3 regions of the Halomonas sp. CSM-2 genome follow, and region 2 is predicted to be linked to each of the others. Evidence: predicted binding sites of a transcription regulator. Region 2 holds the regulator's gene; each other region holds the start of a gene.
The links. The regulator sigma-54, encoded in region 2, starts transcription at its own class of promoters, with help from an activator protein. The targets are predictions, from matches to a motif close to TGGCACNNNNNTTGCTNT.

Region 1 (4,924 bases), on a different contig from region 2:
CAGTTAACCACACCAGTGTTGGCAAAATGGTCGTGTAGTTTAGCAGGAAGCGGCGGTCGGCTCACGATTAGCGTGACGGAAAAACGTCGAGAAAAATCGGCGTGGTGCGACAATTTTTGCCATGGGTCGCGCCGCCTTGCGGTCTATCTTCCAGTACAATAGCTCCCTACAATGCGGGCAAACTTCTCAAGAGCAAGTGTCTATGAACCCCACACCTTTGCAAAACGATCGTTTTCTTCGCGCCTTGGCGCGCGAGCCCGTTGACCGCACGCCCGTGTGGATGATGCGCCAGGCAGGGCGCTATCTTCCGGAATACCGCGCTAAACGCGCCGATGCAGGTAGTTTCATGGACCTTTGCCAAAACCATGACCTGGCTTGCGAGGTAACGCTGCAGCCTCTTGAGCGTTTCCCGCTGGATGCCGCCATCCTGTTTTCGGATATCCTGACGATTCCCGACGCCATGGGCCTGGGGCTGTATTTCGAAACCGGTGAGGGCCCCAAGTTCAAAAAGACCGTGCGTACCGCTGATGAGGTTGCCGCGCTCCGCGTTCCCGATGCCGAGCGCGACCTGGATTACGTGATGCGTGCGGTGTCCACGATTCGCCGTGAGCTGAACGGCCGCATGCCGTTGATTGGCTTCTCCGGCAGCCCCTGGACACTGGCTACCTATATGGTCGAGGGCAGCTCGAGCAAAGATTTTCGCCACCTGAAAACCATGCTCTATGACACGCCGGATACCATGCACCAGTTGCTGGACACCCTGGCCCACGCGGTGACCGACTACCTTAACGCGCAGATTCGTGCGGGCGCCCAGGCGGTACAGATTTTCGATACCTGGGGCGGCGCGCTGACCACCCCGGCGTACCTCGAGTTTTCGCTGCGCTATATGGAGCAGATTGTCGCCGGGCTGATCCGCGAGCATGACGGGCGCCGGGTGCCAGTGATTCTGTTCACCAAGAATGGCGGCCAGTGGCTGGAACACATCGCTTGTGCCGGGTCCGATGCCGTGGGCATCGACTGGTCCACAGAGCTTTCCGATGCCCGCGCCCGGGTCGGCCACAAGGTCGCGCTACAGGGCAACCTGGACCCCAACGTGCTGTTCGCGCGGCCTTCCGCGATCCGCGCCGAAGTTGCCCGCGTGCTGGAAAGCTACGGCCATGGTCCCGGGCATATCTTTAACCTGGGCCACGGCATCAGCCAGTTCACCAACCCGGATCATGTCACCGCCTTCATGGAAGCGCTGCACGACCTTAGCCCGCAATATCATCAGAGCATCGCGATCCAATCGAACGATGCACATCCGGGAGCCCAGCCATGAGCAAATTACGTGACGACCAGTGGTTTACCGAAGTCTTCGATAGCCACGGCAGTGCTTTCTCGCTGAAAGTCACTGATAAACTGCTGGATGTGCAAAGCGCCTATCAGCACCTGGAAGTCTACGCCACCGAGACCTATGGCAACCTACTGGTGCTGGACGGCTGCGTGATGCTCACCGACCGCGATAACTTTCTCTACCACGAGATGATTGCCCATCCGGCGTTGTTCACCCATCAGGCCCCCAAGCGGGTGGTGATCATTGGCGGCGGCGACTGCGGGACACTCAAAGAAGTATTGCGTCACCCTGGCGTTGAACACGTCACCCAGATAGATATCGACGAGGAAGTCACCAAAGCCTCCGAGCGCTTCTTTCCAGCGCTGGTGGAATCGAACAATGATCCCCGCGCCGAGCTGCTGTTCGCCGATGGCGTCAAGTGGGTGGACGATACCCCCGACGAGAGCATCGATGTACTGATTATCGACTCCACCGACCCGGTTGGCCCAGCCGAGGGCCTGTTTAAAACCGATTTCTTAAGGCGCTGCCATCGCATCCTTAAAGACGGCGGCGTCATGGTACAGCAGAGCGAATCGCCGCTTTACCATAGCGGCACCATCATTCGTGAACTGCGCAACGACATGCAGGAAGCCGGGTTTGACAGCGTCGCCACGCTGCCCTTCCCGCAGCCAGTGTATCCGTCCGGCTGGTGGAGCGTGACACTGGCAGGCAAAAACACTGACGTGAACACCTTTCGCGAGCAGGCAGTTGCCAACCACGACCTGCCGCTTGAGTACTACACGCTGGAAGCCCATCGCGGCGCACTGGCGTTACCACCGTTCATGCGCAGGGCCATCGCCGCCAAATAATCCCGCCAGAAAACCGCTTTTCATCATTGCCCACTGCCTCCCCGCCCCACAAAGGTGCATGGAGGGTGGGCATTTTTATTTTTTGCACCTAGACGTTCGTATCAAACGTTCGATTTATCGTTGAAAAGCGCTGAATCAGCGCCTGTACCCCTTTTGGCATCTTCCTTGCTAGGTTTAGTCACATGCTACGGCATGGATAACGATTTCAAACAATTCGAGGGAACCTACATGTTGAATAAAAAACACTTGGCGCTGCTGGTATCTGCTGGTTCGATTACCCTTGCGGGTATGACCACCGCTCAGGCCGACACGCTGGAAGATACCCGGGATAACGGCGCCGTTCGTTGCGGCGTCAGCGATGGCTTACCCGGCTTCTCGGCACCGGATGACGATGGCAATTGGCAAGGGCTTGACGTTGACGTCTGCCGCGCCGTCGCCGCCGCCGTACTCGGTGATGCCGACGCGGTTGACTACATTTCCCTCAATGCCGTAGAGCGCTTCACGGCCCTGCAGTCTGGCGAAGTGGATGTACTGTCACGCAACACCACCTGGACCACGACGCGCGACACCACGTTGGGTCTCAATTTCACCGGCGTAACGTTCTATGACGGCCAAGGCTTCATGGTGTCACGGGATCTGGGGATTACGGGCGCAGATGAGTTAAACGGTGCGTCCATCTGCATTCAGTCAGGTACCACCACCGAGCTAAACCTCGCCGACTACTTCCGTGCTAATGACATGGAATTCAACCCCATCGTATTTGATACCTCCGAACAAACCGTGGGCGGCTATCAGGCAGGACGCTGTGACGTACTGACATCCGACACTTCTCAGTTGGCCGCCCTGCGTATCCAGCTAGATAACCCTGAAGGCTCAATGATTCTTTCGGACGTGATCTCCAAAGAACCGCTGGGCCCCGTGGTACGCCAGGGCGATGATACCTGGTTCAACATCGTGAAATGGTCGCTGTTCGCCATGATCAACGCTGAAGAATACGGTGTTACCAGCGAAAATGTCGACGAGATGACATCGTCTGAAGACCCCAATGTTGCACGACTGCTAGGCCAGGATGGCAACTACGGCGAAGGCATGGGACTGGAGGCTGACTGGGCCTACAACATCATCAGCCAAGTCGGCAACTACGCTGAAAGCTTCGACCGCAACGTGGGCATGGGCTCACCGCTTGAAATTGAACGCGGTGTCAACGCCCTGTGGACTGACGGTGGCTTCCAGTATGCTCCGCCGATTCGCTAAGCGTCTCGCTTGACCCCTGGCCCGCCATGCCCTGTTGCCAGGGTATAGGCGGGCCATCTGATTGACTTTCCGTATCGCGGAGACGCCACCCATGTCTGTACGACCCAATGCTCGCCCCGTCGGCCAAAAGCCGCCGTTCTGGCGAGACCGCGCGAAGCGCGCGCTTATTTTCCAAATCCTCTTAGTCACCGCTGTGGTGGCTTTTCTTATCTATATAATCGGCAACACCCAAGCCAACCTTGAGGCTCGAGGCATCACCACTGGCTTTGGCTTTTTAAGCAACACCGCCGGCTTCGGTATTGGCCAGACCTTGATCGAGTACTCCTCCCAGAGTAGCTACGGCCGTACTTTCGTGATCGGCCTGCTTAACACGCTGCTGGTCGGTGGATTGGGGGTGTTGGCCGCCTCGATTATCGGTTTTATTGTCGGTATTGCGCGGCTTTCGCCCAATTGGCTGATCGCTAGGTTAGCCAACGCCTACATCGAAACCTTCCGTAATATTCCGCTGCTGTTGCAGATTTTCTTCTGGTACTTCGCGGTACTGCGGGCTCTACCCAGCGCCCGGGAGAGCATGGCGTTTGGCGAAGCCATCTTTCTCAATGTGCGTGGGCTATATCTGCCCCAACCGCTTTTCGAGTCAGGCTTCGGACTGATTCCTGCCACCTTTGTGGTGGCGATCGTTGCCAGTATCGCGCTGATTGTCTGGAATAAACGTCGCCATGAAGCCACCGGCAAACGCCTGCCGGTTTTCTGGATGTCCCTGGTGATTATTTTTGGTCTTCCACTACTGGTGCTCGTCGTCACGGGTGTACCGGTGACCTGGGAAATGCCGGTACTGCGCGGCTTCAACTTTGGCGGTGGCATCACCATCATTCCCGAGTTTCTAGCCCTGTGGCTGGCGCTGTCCATCTACACCGCGTCGTTCATTGCCGAAATTGTGCGTTCGGGTATTCAGGCGATCCCTCATGGGCAAACGGAAGCCGCCCAGGCACTCAGCTTGCCGCGCAAACTCGTCCTGCGTCTGGTGATCATTCCACAAGCCATGCGGGTCATTATTCCGCCACTCACCAGCCAATACCTCAACCTGATAAAGAACTCTTCCCTGGCCACCGCCATCGGTTATCCCGATCTGGTCTCGGTGTTTGCTGGCACCACGCTCAACCAGACCGGTCAGGCCATCGAGGTGATTGCCATGACCATGGCGGTTTATCTGATCATCAGCTTGCTGGTGTCCATGTTCATGAACTGGTTCAACGCTCGCGTTGCGCTGGTCGAACGCTAGGCCGGAGACGACCTTTATGATTCACAACAAAGACATGATACCCGAGCAGCCTGCTCCGAAAGGCACCATCGGCCCCATTGCCTGGCTACGCGGCAACCTGTTCAACGGCCCCATTAATAGCCTGTTCACGCTGTTGGGCCTGTATGTCCTGTACCTGCTCGTGGTGCCCACGATCCAGTGGGCGTTTATCGATGCCAACTGGGTGGG
Region 2 (4,924 bases):
GCGCCAGTTGTTCAGCCATATACACGGAGCGATGCTGACCGCCGGTACAGCCGATCGCAATGGTCATGTAGCTGCGCTGGCTATGCTGGTAGGCGGGCAGCCAGCGTTCAAGCCATGCCTGAATATCGCTGGTCATGTCATCGACCAGTGGGTAGCTGGATAAAAACGCAATGATGTCGGCATCGCGGCCAGTGGAGCCTCGTAGCACAGGGTCCCAGTAGGGGTTTGGCAGGCAACGGACATCAAAGACAATATCGGCATCCAGCGGAACGCCGCGCTTATAGCCGAAGGACTCGAAGGTCAGCGTTAGCTCATCGCGCCGCTGATGGGCGACTTGGTCGGTGATGCGCCGACGAAGGTCATGGACTGAAAGCCGCGTTGTGTCGATGGTCAAATCGGCCAGATCGCGTATCTCGTGCAGCGTTTGCTCTTCTTTGTCGATGGCTTCTTCTAGCGTGAGACTGCTGTTGCGCGTGAGCGGATGCCGCCTGCGAGTGGCTGAATAGCGCTCCAGTAAAATACGTGCGTCGGTGGTGAGATACACGATCTGGCACTTGATGGTCCGCTGTCGAAGCTCTTTGAGCAGTTCTGGAAGTTTGGCAAGTGCGCCTGGCAGATTGCGTGCATCAATGCTGACAGCCAAGTGGGAGCGATCACCCTGATCACGCAACTCATCCACCAGCGAGTCCAATAGCATGGCGGGCAGGTTATCAATGGCGTAATAACCCAGATCTTCCAGTGCCTGTAAGGCTATCGATTTGCCTGACCCCGATCGGCCACTAATAATGACGAGTTGCATGAAGGCTCTCTTGCTTGCGGTCAAGCGACTTGGATAAACGCCCCTTGGTCAGGACGGTTCATTACGTGCCGACCTATTAAAGGCTGGCCGCCTGGTCGCGTATCTTGGCGGAGATGAGGTCCAGCAATTCACGTTGACTACCCGACTTACGTAGCTGCTGGCGCGTGTCGGCATCATTCATGATGGAAGCAACTTGTCCCAGCAGTGCGAGGTGGGTGTCGTCGGCTTCTTCAGGCACGAGAAGAACAAACACCAGGTCAACCGGGTCGCCATCAATGGCGTCAAAGTCGACCGCTTCATTGAGTTTGAGAAAGCCGGCGATAGGTGAATCACAGTGCGGGCTTCGAGCATGGGGAATCGCCACGCCGTTGCCAATCCCCGTACTGCCGAGGCGTTCACGACCAATCAAACGGCTGAACACTTCCTGGCTGTCGAGGCTGGGAATGTTTTGTGCGATAAAGGTGCTGAAAAACTCCAGCACCCTTTTTTTGCTGCCCCCGGGCACATCGTAGAGAACGCGTTCCGGGGGGAGGATTGTGGCCAACGTCATTGAATTAACGCACACCTGCGCCCTGGGCGCGGGCTTGTGCTTTTTCCTTATGCTTAACGAGCTGTCGATCAATCTTGTCCGCCAGGGCGTCGATGGCGGCGTACATGTCATTATCGAGGGCCTCAGCATGCAAGTCAGCCCCAGCAGCGTGGAGTGTGCAGGCGGCCTGTTGACGCTCTTTTTCGACCGAGAGCGTTACCTGCACGGTGGTGATGTTGTCGTAATGGCGCTCAACGCGTTCCAGCTTTTCGTTGACATAGTCACGCAAGGCGTCAGTCAGATCTACATGATGACCGGTGATATTGACTTGCATTGACGTACTCCTTATCCGTCGGACTGTCCTTCGATTGTAACCCTTTTTGGCGTTAAGCAAAGCCCTTGTGTTGAGTTTCCGTTTGCTTAACGTAAGCGACGCCGTTCGCTGGACGAAGGGATGCCCATGCCTTCGCGGTATTTGGCAACCGTGCGACGTGCCACGTGGATGCCGGCTTCCTCCAGCAGGATGACAAGACGGCTATCTGACAAAGGTTTGCCGGGGGGTTCTTCCTGAATCAGTTTTTTGAGACGAGCGCGAATGGCCGTGCTGGAGTGGCTGTCGCCGTCCTGGCCACTGATCTGGCTGGAAAAGAAGTATTTAAGCTCGAAAATGCCCCGCGGTGTATGGATGAACTTCTGGGTGGTGACGCGAGAGATGGTCGACTCATGCATCTCTACCGCATCGGCAATATCGGCCAGGATAAGCGGTTTCATGGCCTCTTCGCCGTGTTCGAGAAAGCCGATCTGGCGAGTGATGATTTCGCGGCCGACGCGTAACAGGGTGTCGTTGCGGCTGGAGAGGCTTTTGATCAGCCAGCGGGCTTCCTGCAAGTGATCCTTGAGGAACTGGTTATCATGACTCTTGTCGGCGCGCTTGATCAGGCTAGCGTAGTCGGGTTGAATCCTGAGCTTGGGTAAGGCCTCTGGGTTGAGTTCGAGGTGCCAGCCTTCGTTATCGTGGCGAACTACCAGGTCGGGAATCACGTAGCTATCGTCAGTGGCGCTGTAAACGCTGCCGGGGCGCGGGTCCAGGCTTCTGATCAGTTGGATGACGTCATCGAGTTGCACATCGTCCAGGCCGAGTCTTCGCTTGAGGAGGCGCTGATCATTTTTACCCAGCGCTTCAAGGAACTGGCGAACCAGACGCCGCGCAGGAATCAGCAGCGGTGTGTCACCGGGTAGTGCGGCGAGCTGAAGCATCAGGCATTCGCGAAGATCGCGGGCGAAGATGCCGGTGGGCTCGAACTGTTGCAGTCGCAGTAGAATAGTTTCAACCTCGCGCTGGCTGAGGCCTTCCACGCCCTGGTCTCGCAGTCCTTCGCGGATATCGGCAAGGGGCTGGGTGAGATAACCGTTAGCATCCAGTGCGTCAATCAGGCTCTCGGCCACCAACTGTTCACGTTGGCTCAAATCGGTCATGGCGAGTTGCCAGAGGAGGTGGCCATGCAGCGTTTGCCCGGTGGCCTGGCGCTCGAAGTCAGGTCCCTCGCTACTTGTGCTGCCACTGCCCATCGTATCCTGATAGGTATCTGACCAGTCGCTATCGACGGATAGCTCCTTGGGAATGCTATCTGCCCACTCGCTTGCTTCCGGCTCGCTGTCAGCTTGCTCGCTTTCGCTGAACTCATCTTCCTGCTCGAGCATGGGGTTGGCGTCAAGCGCTTGCTGGATTTCCTGGCGTAAATCGAGCGTTGATAGCTGTAGCAGGGCAATTGCCTGCTGCAGCTGGGGTGTCATGGTGAGCTGAGTGCCGATCCGCAGTTGAAGAGAAGCTTTCATGACCATCTGAGAACCACTCGTTTATCGGAAAGCATCCACCCTAGTGCGAGTTGTGTTTGGGTGCAAGTGCAATAAGTATGCCATCGGCAATAAATATGCCACTGCTGGCTTTAGAGACGGAAATCAGCACCTAGGTAAACGTCACGCACCTCCTGGTTGTCAAGAATGGCGGCCGGCGAACCGCTGGCGATAATATGCCCGTCGCCGACGATATACGCCACATCGCAAATATCCAGCGTTTCACGCACGTTATGATCGGTAATCAATACGCCAATACCTCGCTCCTTCAAGGCGCGGATGATCGACTTGATATCGCCCACGGAGATGGGGTCTACACCTGCGAAAGGCTCATCAAGCAGGATGAACGCAGGCTCTGTCGCGAGGGACCGGGCGATCTCGACGCGGCGCCGTTCGCCTCCGGAAAGGCTCATGCCCATATTGTCGCGGATGTGGGTAATATGGAACTCTTCCAGGAGTGTTTCCAGGCGTGCTTCGCGTCCGGCTCGATCCAGGTCGTGACGGGTTTGTAAAATGGCCATGATGTTGTCGGCGACGGAGAGTTTGCGAAAGATCGACGCCTCCTGGGGCAAATAGCCAATGCCTGCCTTGGCACGCTCGTGCATGGGTGCTCGGGAAAGGTCCAGGCTATCAATCCCGACGCTGCCTGCATCTGCCTTGACCAGGCCGACAATCATGTAGAATGAAGTGGTTTTACCGGCGCCGTTGGGGCCGAGCAAACCGACGATGCTGCCTTGTGAGATATCCAGGTTGATGTCTTTTACGACGCGTCGGCGCTTGTAGCTTTTCGCCAAATGGCGGGCGTATAGCGTTCGTGTTGCGCTGTTGTCGGCAACTGCCATCAGGCTCTCCTTATCCCTCGGGTTGCAGCGTCATGCGGATGCGCTGCGACTCTTGATTGTCGACGTCGGAGCGCGCCTTGACGAACTCGCGGTCGATAAAGTATTCCAGCCGCCCCCCGGTGAAGCGGTCGCCTTGCTGGATGATTTCCGCCTGGTCAATCAACTCGACGCGTCGCTCGGCGACATGGTAAATCACCCTTCGACCCCAGCCTTCCATCGGGCCATCCTGGTCTTCGGGCTGCCGCCGCAAATAGGCCCGTTCGCCCAGCGCCGTGGCCCGCGAGAGCTCGCCTTCCTCATTTCGCTGGATTTCCACTTCGTCGCCTCTTATCAGCATGTTGCCTTGGCGAACTTCGACGTTGCCGGTGTAGACCGCTGTACCGGCGCGCTGATCCAGGTCGAGCTGGTCGGCGACGACTTCAACCGGTTGCTGGTGATTATCTGCGGTTGCGTAAAAAGGCACTAGGCAGGCAGCAGCCATCGCCGTGTAGATAAACGCTTTCATGTTTCATTCCTGTCCGGGTTGCGTCTCCGGAGGGTGGTGGCCTTGAACGTTACCTTCGAGGCGCACCTCCTCCTCGTTGAGCCATGCATCCATTCGCTGTGCTGTCATGCGCTGGGGCGGTTGCTGGAGCAGCACATGAGTATTACTCCACGCATGGGCGGTTTTCCCCTCATAGTGCAGAACGTCCGTGTCGAGCTGCCAGCCTTCATCAGGGGCGATCAATCTTGCATTGCCCGAAAGCGTCAGCTCCTGGGAACGGGTATTCAGCGTACCTATCTCTGACGTGGCGTTCCAGATACGTCGCTCGCTGTCATAAAGCGTGGCGTGCGGCGTTTCGGCGAGTGTTGAGGCGGATTGGGGGGTATGTACCAGACGAGGCGTGGTTAACCCCTGCT
Region 3 (4,924 bases), on a different contig from region 2:
GGTAACGTTCAGACCATCAATATGGCCGGTGCCGGTGGCGGTGTGGCTTACGGTCATACCATCAGCAAGCGCGCTGGCGATGAGGAGCTTCTCGTCGCGGCGTCTACGGCCACTACGACTCGCCTTGCCCAGGGTCAGTTCCCTGACATGACCGCGGACATGGTCAACTGGATTGGGGCGCTGGGCGCTGACTACGGCATCATCGCCGTCTCCGCCGATTCCGAATACGATGATCTCAATGAGCTGATGGATGCCCTTAAAGAGGATCCACGCAGCGTGAAGTTTGCTGGCGGGAGCGCCAAGGGCGGCTGGGATCACCTCAAGGTATTGATCGCGGCTCAGGCGGCCGAGGTCGAGAACCTGCCACGCATCGCTTACCTGTCTTACAACAATGGCGGCGAAGCACTGACCCAGGTGATCGGCGGCCACGTTGAAGCGTTCACCGGCGATATCACCGAGGCTCAAGGCTTCATGGAATCGGGTGATCTCAAGGTGTTAGCGGTACTGTCTGAAGAGCGCCTACCCGGTGACCTGTCTGATATTCCCACCGCACGCGAACAGGGCATTGATGCGCTGGGCCCCAACTGGCGCGGCTTCTATATGCCAGCGGATATCTCTGACGAAGCCAAGCAGTACTGGGTCGATGCCATGGATACCATCTATGCGAGCGATGAATGGAAGAACGTCATGCAGCAAAATGGCCTGATGCCTTTCCACATGAGCGCCGGTGAGTTCGAGACCTTCGTTAAAGACCAGATCAAAGATATCGAACAGCTGTCCACGGATATCGGGCTGATTCAGTGATGGTTTTCAATGATCGTATCTTTGGAATACTGATGATCGTCCTGGCCGTCGCGTACGGCTGGGGCGCCACTCAGTTTCCCGAACCGTTTGGCGGGTCCGAGGCGGTCGGCCCCGAGACATTTCCTCTGTTATTAGCCGTCGTATTGGGGCTGTCCAGCCTGTACATGGTCGTACGGCCGGATCCGGATAATGCCTGGCCATGGAGCCGTACCGGTATCGAACTGATCGTTGCGGTCGTGGTGCTGGTTCTGTATGCCATGCTGCTGCAACCGCTAGGCTTCATCATCAGCACCGCACTGGCTGTGGGGACTCTCTGCTGGCGCATGGGGTCACGCCCGGTCAAGGCTTATATCACTGGAGCGGTTTCCGGTGTGGTGGTGTACCTGGTATTCAGTTTTGCCCTCGATCTGGCGCTACCGCTAGGCATATTGTCGTTCTTGGAGGTGGGCTAATGGAAACGCTTGGCTTCTTGATGGACGGGTTTGGCGTCGCGCTGCAGCCCCATAACCTGATGTTTGCGCTGATCGGTGCCTTTTTGGGCACTTTGATCGGTGCCTTGCCAGGCCTTGGCCCGGCCAACGGGGTGGCGATCCTGATCCCGCTGGCCTTTACCCTCGGTCTGGCACCGGAAACCGCCCTCATCATGCTGACGTCGGTGTATGCCGGGGCGATGTATGGCGGGCGCATTTCCTCGATACTGCTCAATATTCCCGGTGACGAACCGGCGATGATGACCTGTCTTGATGGCTACCCGATGGCACAACAGGGCAAGGCGTCCGAGGCGTTGGCGATCTCTGCCGTTGCGTCCTTTATCGGTAGCCTGGTGGCCACCATAGGGCTGATTATATTGGCACCTCTGTTGGCAAAGTTCGCCTTGACCTTCGGGCCTGCCGAGTATTTCGCGCTCTTCCTGCTGGCGTTCGCAACCTTGGGCGGTATCACTGGCAAGAATCCAATGAAGACCGTTGTAGCAGCCGCCATCGGTTTGATGATTGCCACGGTGGGTATCGATTCCACCGGGGTACAGCGCTTTACGTTTGGAACGCTGGAACTCTACGAGGGCGTGGATTTCATCATTGCGATTGTGGGGCTGTTCGCCATTTCCGAGCTGTTGTTCTTCATCGAAGAGAAGGCCGGTGGTGGCAAGGAAAAAATGGCGGTCAACAAGCTCTCGCTCAAGTGGAAGGATATCCGAGAGATCCTGCCCTCCAGCTTTCGTGGTGGGGTGCTGGGCTTCATCGCTGGCGTGCTGCCAGGTGCCGGTGCGTCGCTGGGTAGCTTTATTGGTTATACCCTGGAAAAAAAGGTCGTGGGCAAGAAAGGCTACTTCGGCAAGGGTGATCCACGCGGTGTCGCAGGTCCCGAGGCCGGTAACAACGGTGCTTCAAGCGGCGCGCTGGTGCCCATGCTGACATTGGGTGTGCCGGGTAGCGGCACGACGGCGGTGCTGCTGGCGCTGCTGATTTCGCTGAACATCACGCCGGGCCCGCTGATGTTTACCCAGAATGCCGACATTGTCTGGGGCGTGATTGCCGCTCTCCTGGTGGGTAACTTCCTGCTGCTGATCCTGAACATTCCGATGGTGGGGATCTTCGTCAAGCTGCTGTCGGTACCGCCCATGTACCTGCTGCCGATCGTTACCATGATTGCCTTTGTCGGCATCTACTCGATCAGCAATACCGTCTTCGATCTCTACTTCATGGTGATCTTTGGCGTTGCCGGCTATCTGCTGCGTAAGCTTGAGATTCCCCTGGTGCCGATCATTCTCGGTCTGTTATTGGGGCCGGAGATGGAAAAGAACCTGCGCCACGCCATGGATATATCCGACGGTGACTGGACCATACTATGGAACAGCGGCCTGGCCATTGGCCTTTGGGTATTTGCCGGTCTGGGCTTGATCCTGCCCTATATTATTGGGCCCATCCTGCGCCGCCGGATGCGCAATCCCATCGAAGAGGGAGCGTCTGGCAGCGATTAATCCTGGAACGGATTCATCAACCCTGAAAAACGGGGCGTCGACGAGAGTCGGCGCCCCGTTTTTGCACGGTCACAGTGCATTGAGCGTTACTGGTGCATGATCAGCGTGCGCTCGCCGACAGCTGCTGCGCTATCTTGGTGCTCTTAGTCGTATTCTGGTTTTTTAGACTTATCTTAAGTTGCTGATTGTGCGTCCATAAGTTGCTTATGTGCCAATCTGGCGCAGCCCTTGCAAATTGTTTGTTGCTAGTGGACGTATACCAAGCTTTGTTGCTTGGCATACGACGCCAATAAACGAGCCCCCAGCATAAGGGGTGCAAGGAGATTCAAGTGACCACTTTCCTACGCAAGACACACCCGAAGACGTCTAGAGTGTTCTCAACTGCCCTGCTGACCGCTGCTGTGATGGGGGCCAGTACCCAGGCCGTCGCACAAGACGACGACCCGATCAAAGTCGGTATCCTGCACTCGCTGTCCGGCACCATGGCCATCAGCGAAACCGTCCTTAAAGACACCGTCGAGATGCTGGTTGAGCAGCAGAATGAAGCCGGCGGCCTGCTCGGCCGTGAAATTGAACCCGTGGTGGTCGACCCTGCTTCCGACTGGCCCCTGTTTGCCGAGCGCGCCCGGGAGCTTCTTGAGCAGGAAGAAGTGGACGTCATTTTTGGTAACTGGACCTCCGTATCGCGTAAATCGGTACTGCCCGTGGTGGAAGAGTTGAACGGGCTACTGTTCTATCCGGTGCAATATGAAGGTGAAGAGTCGTCCGAAAACGTCTTCTACACCGGCGCGGCACCCAACCAGCAGGCGATTCCGGCCGTTAACTACCTGCATGATCAGGTCGGCGTGGAGCGCTGGGTCCTGGCGGGTACCGACTACGTCTATCCGCGCACCACTAACCGTATCCTGGAAGCCTACCTGAAAGAAGAATTTGGCGTGGCCGACGAAGATATCATGGTCAACTACACGCCCTTTGGTCACTCCGATTGGCAGAATATCGTGTCGGAAATTGGCCGCTTCGGCAGCGAAGGCAAGAAAACCGCCGTGGTATCCACCGTTAACGGTGATGCCAATGTGCCGTTCTACCGTGAGCTGGGCAACCAGGGTATCGACGCGGCCGATATTCCCGTCGTCGCCTTCTCGGTGGGCGAGCAGGAACTCACCGGGATCGATACTGGGCCGCTGGTGGGCCACCTGGCAGCCTGGAACTACTTCATGAGCGTGGATGCCGACGCCAACTACGACTTCATCGACGCCTGGCTTGAGCATACCGGCGAAGACGACGCCGTGACCAACGACCCGATGGAAGCCCACTACATCGGCTTCAACATGTGGGTAGAGGCTGTTCAGAAAGCCGGTACCACCGATGTGGACGCGGTTAAAGATGCCATCATCGGCGTGACCGTGCCCAACCTGTCGGGTGGTTCGGCCGCGATGATGCCCAACCACCACATCACCAAGCCGGTCATGATCGGGGAAATTCAGGACAACGGCCAGTTCGCCGTGGTTTGGGAAACGCCGTCTACCGTGGCAGGCGATGCCTGGTCGGACTACTTACCCGGTTCGCGTGATCTGATCAGCGACTGGCGCAAGCCAATGGAATGCGGCAACTACAACGTGGCGGAAAACCGCTGCATGGGTAGCGATGCTGAAGAAGCGCAGACCGAGTAAGCCTATGTCAGGGGCGGTGTAAGCCGCCCCGTTGTTGGATCCGTTTTCCCCTTATTCATCTACCCAGGCGATGCCTTGCTTATGGCACCGCCTGGGGCACGCCACTCGAAGGACTCACCCATGAGGATCCCTTGCTATTCGTGGACAGCACGTATCATGTCAAGGATCGTCACCTGTTTGCTTATCAGCCTGCTGGCCTGGTTTCCCATGGCGGTTCAGGCACAGGACGACGATGGTCAAGCGCTCCTTGAAGCGCTGGATACGCGCTCATTCGACGACAAAGCCATGGCCATCAACGCCATTATCGAAAGCGAGCAAGAGCGCGCCGACGTCTGGTTGCAGGCGCTGCTGGATAGCGACTTACAGCGACTGAAAGACGACGGCCGCTTTGTGATCGCGCTACAAACCGCGGGGCTTGACGTCACCGTTGAAGATGCCCTGACCGGGGAGGCCCTGGGCGAGGTCAGCCGCC

Region 1: B7L15_RS13340 (amino acid ABC transporter substrate-binding protein) is a predicted target of sigma-54. The motif match lies at 2,336-2,353, and genes of this name have one in related genera.
Region 3: urtA (urea ABC transporter substrate-binding protein) is a predicted target of sigma-54. The motif match lies at 3,000-3,017, and genes of this name have one in related genera.

The regions. Positions count from the first base shown of each region.
Region 1 covers NZ_NBYR01000014.1:68,733-73,656, forward strand. Annotated here, with positions in the region: gene hemE (uroporphyrinogen decarboxylase) at 203-1,318, shown strand; gene speE (polyamine aminopropyltransferase) at 1,315-2,181, shown strand; gene B7L15_RS13340 (amino acid ABC transporter substrate-binding protein) at 2,410-3,435, shown strand; gene B7L15_RS13345 (amino acid ABC transporter permease) at 3,527-4,717, shown strand; gene B7L15_RS13350 (amino acid ABC transporter permease) at 4,734-4,924, shown strand, end outside.
Region 2 covers NZ_NBYR01000005.1:92,719-97,642, forward strand. Annotated here, with positions in the region: gene rapZ (RNase adapter RapZ) at 1-799, opposite strand, end outside; gene B7L15_RS05380 (PTS sugar transporter subunit IIA) at 876-1,349, opposite strand; gene hpf (ribosome hibernation-promoting factor, HPF/YfiA family) at 1,354-1,662, opposite strand; gene B7L15_RS05390 (RNA polymerase factor sigma-54) at 1,749-3,170, opposite strand; gene lptB (LPS export ABC transporter ATP-binding protein) at 3,275-4,024, opposite strand; gene lptA (lipopolysaccharide transport periplasmic protein LptA) at 4,035-4,529, opposite strand; gene lptC (LPS export ABC transporter periplasmic protein LptC) at 4,533-4,924, opposite strand, start outside.
Region 3 covers NZ_NBYR01000014.1:42,306-47,229, reverse strand. Annotated here, with positions in the region: gene B7L15_RS13220 (Bug family tripartite tricarboxylate transporter substrate binding protein) at 1-804, shown strand, start outside; gene B7L15_RS13215 (tripartite tricarboxylate transporter TctB family protein) at 804-1,256, shown strand; gene B7L15_RS13210 (tripartite tricarboxylate transporter permease) at 1,256-2,782, shown strand; gene urtA (urea ABC transporter substrate-binding protein) at 3,112-4,452, shown strand; gene urtB (urea ABC transporter permease subunit UrtB) at 4,609-4,924, shown strand, end outside.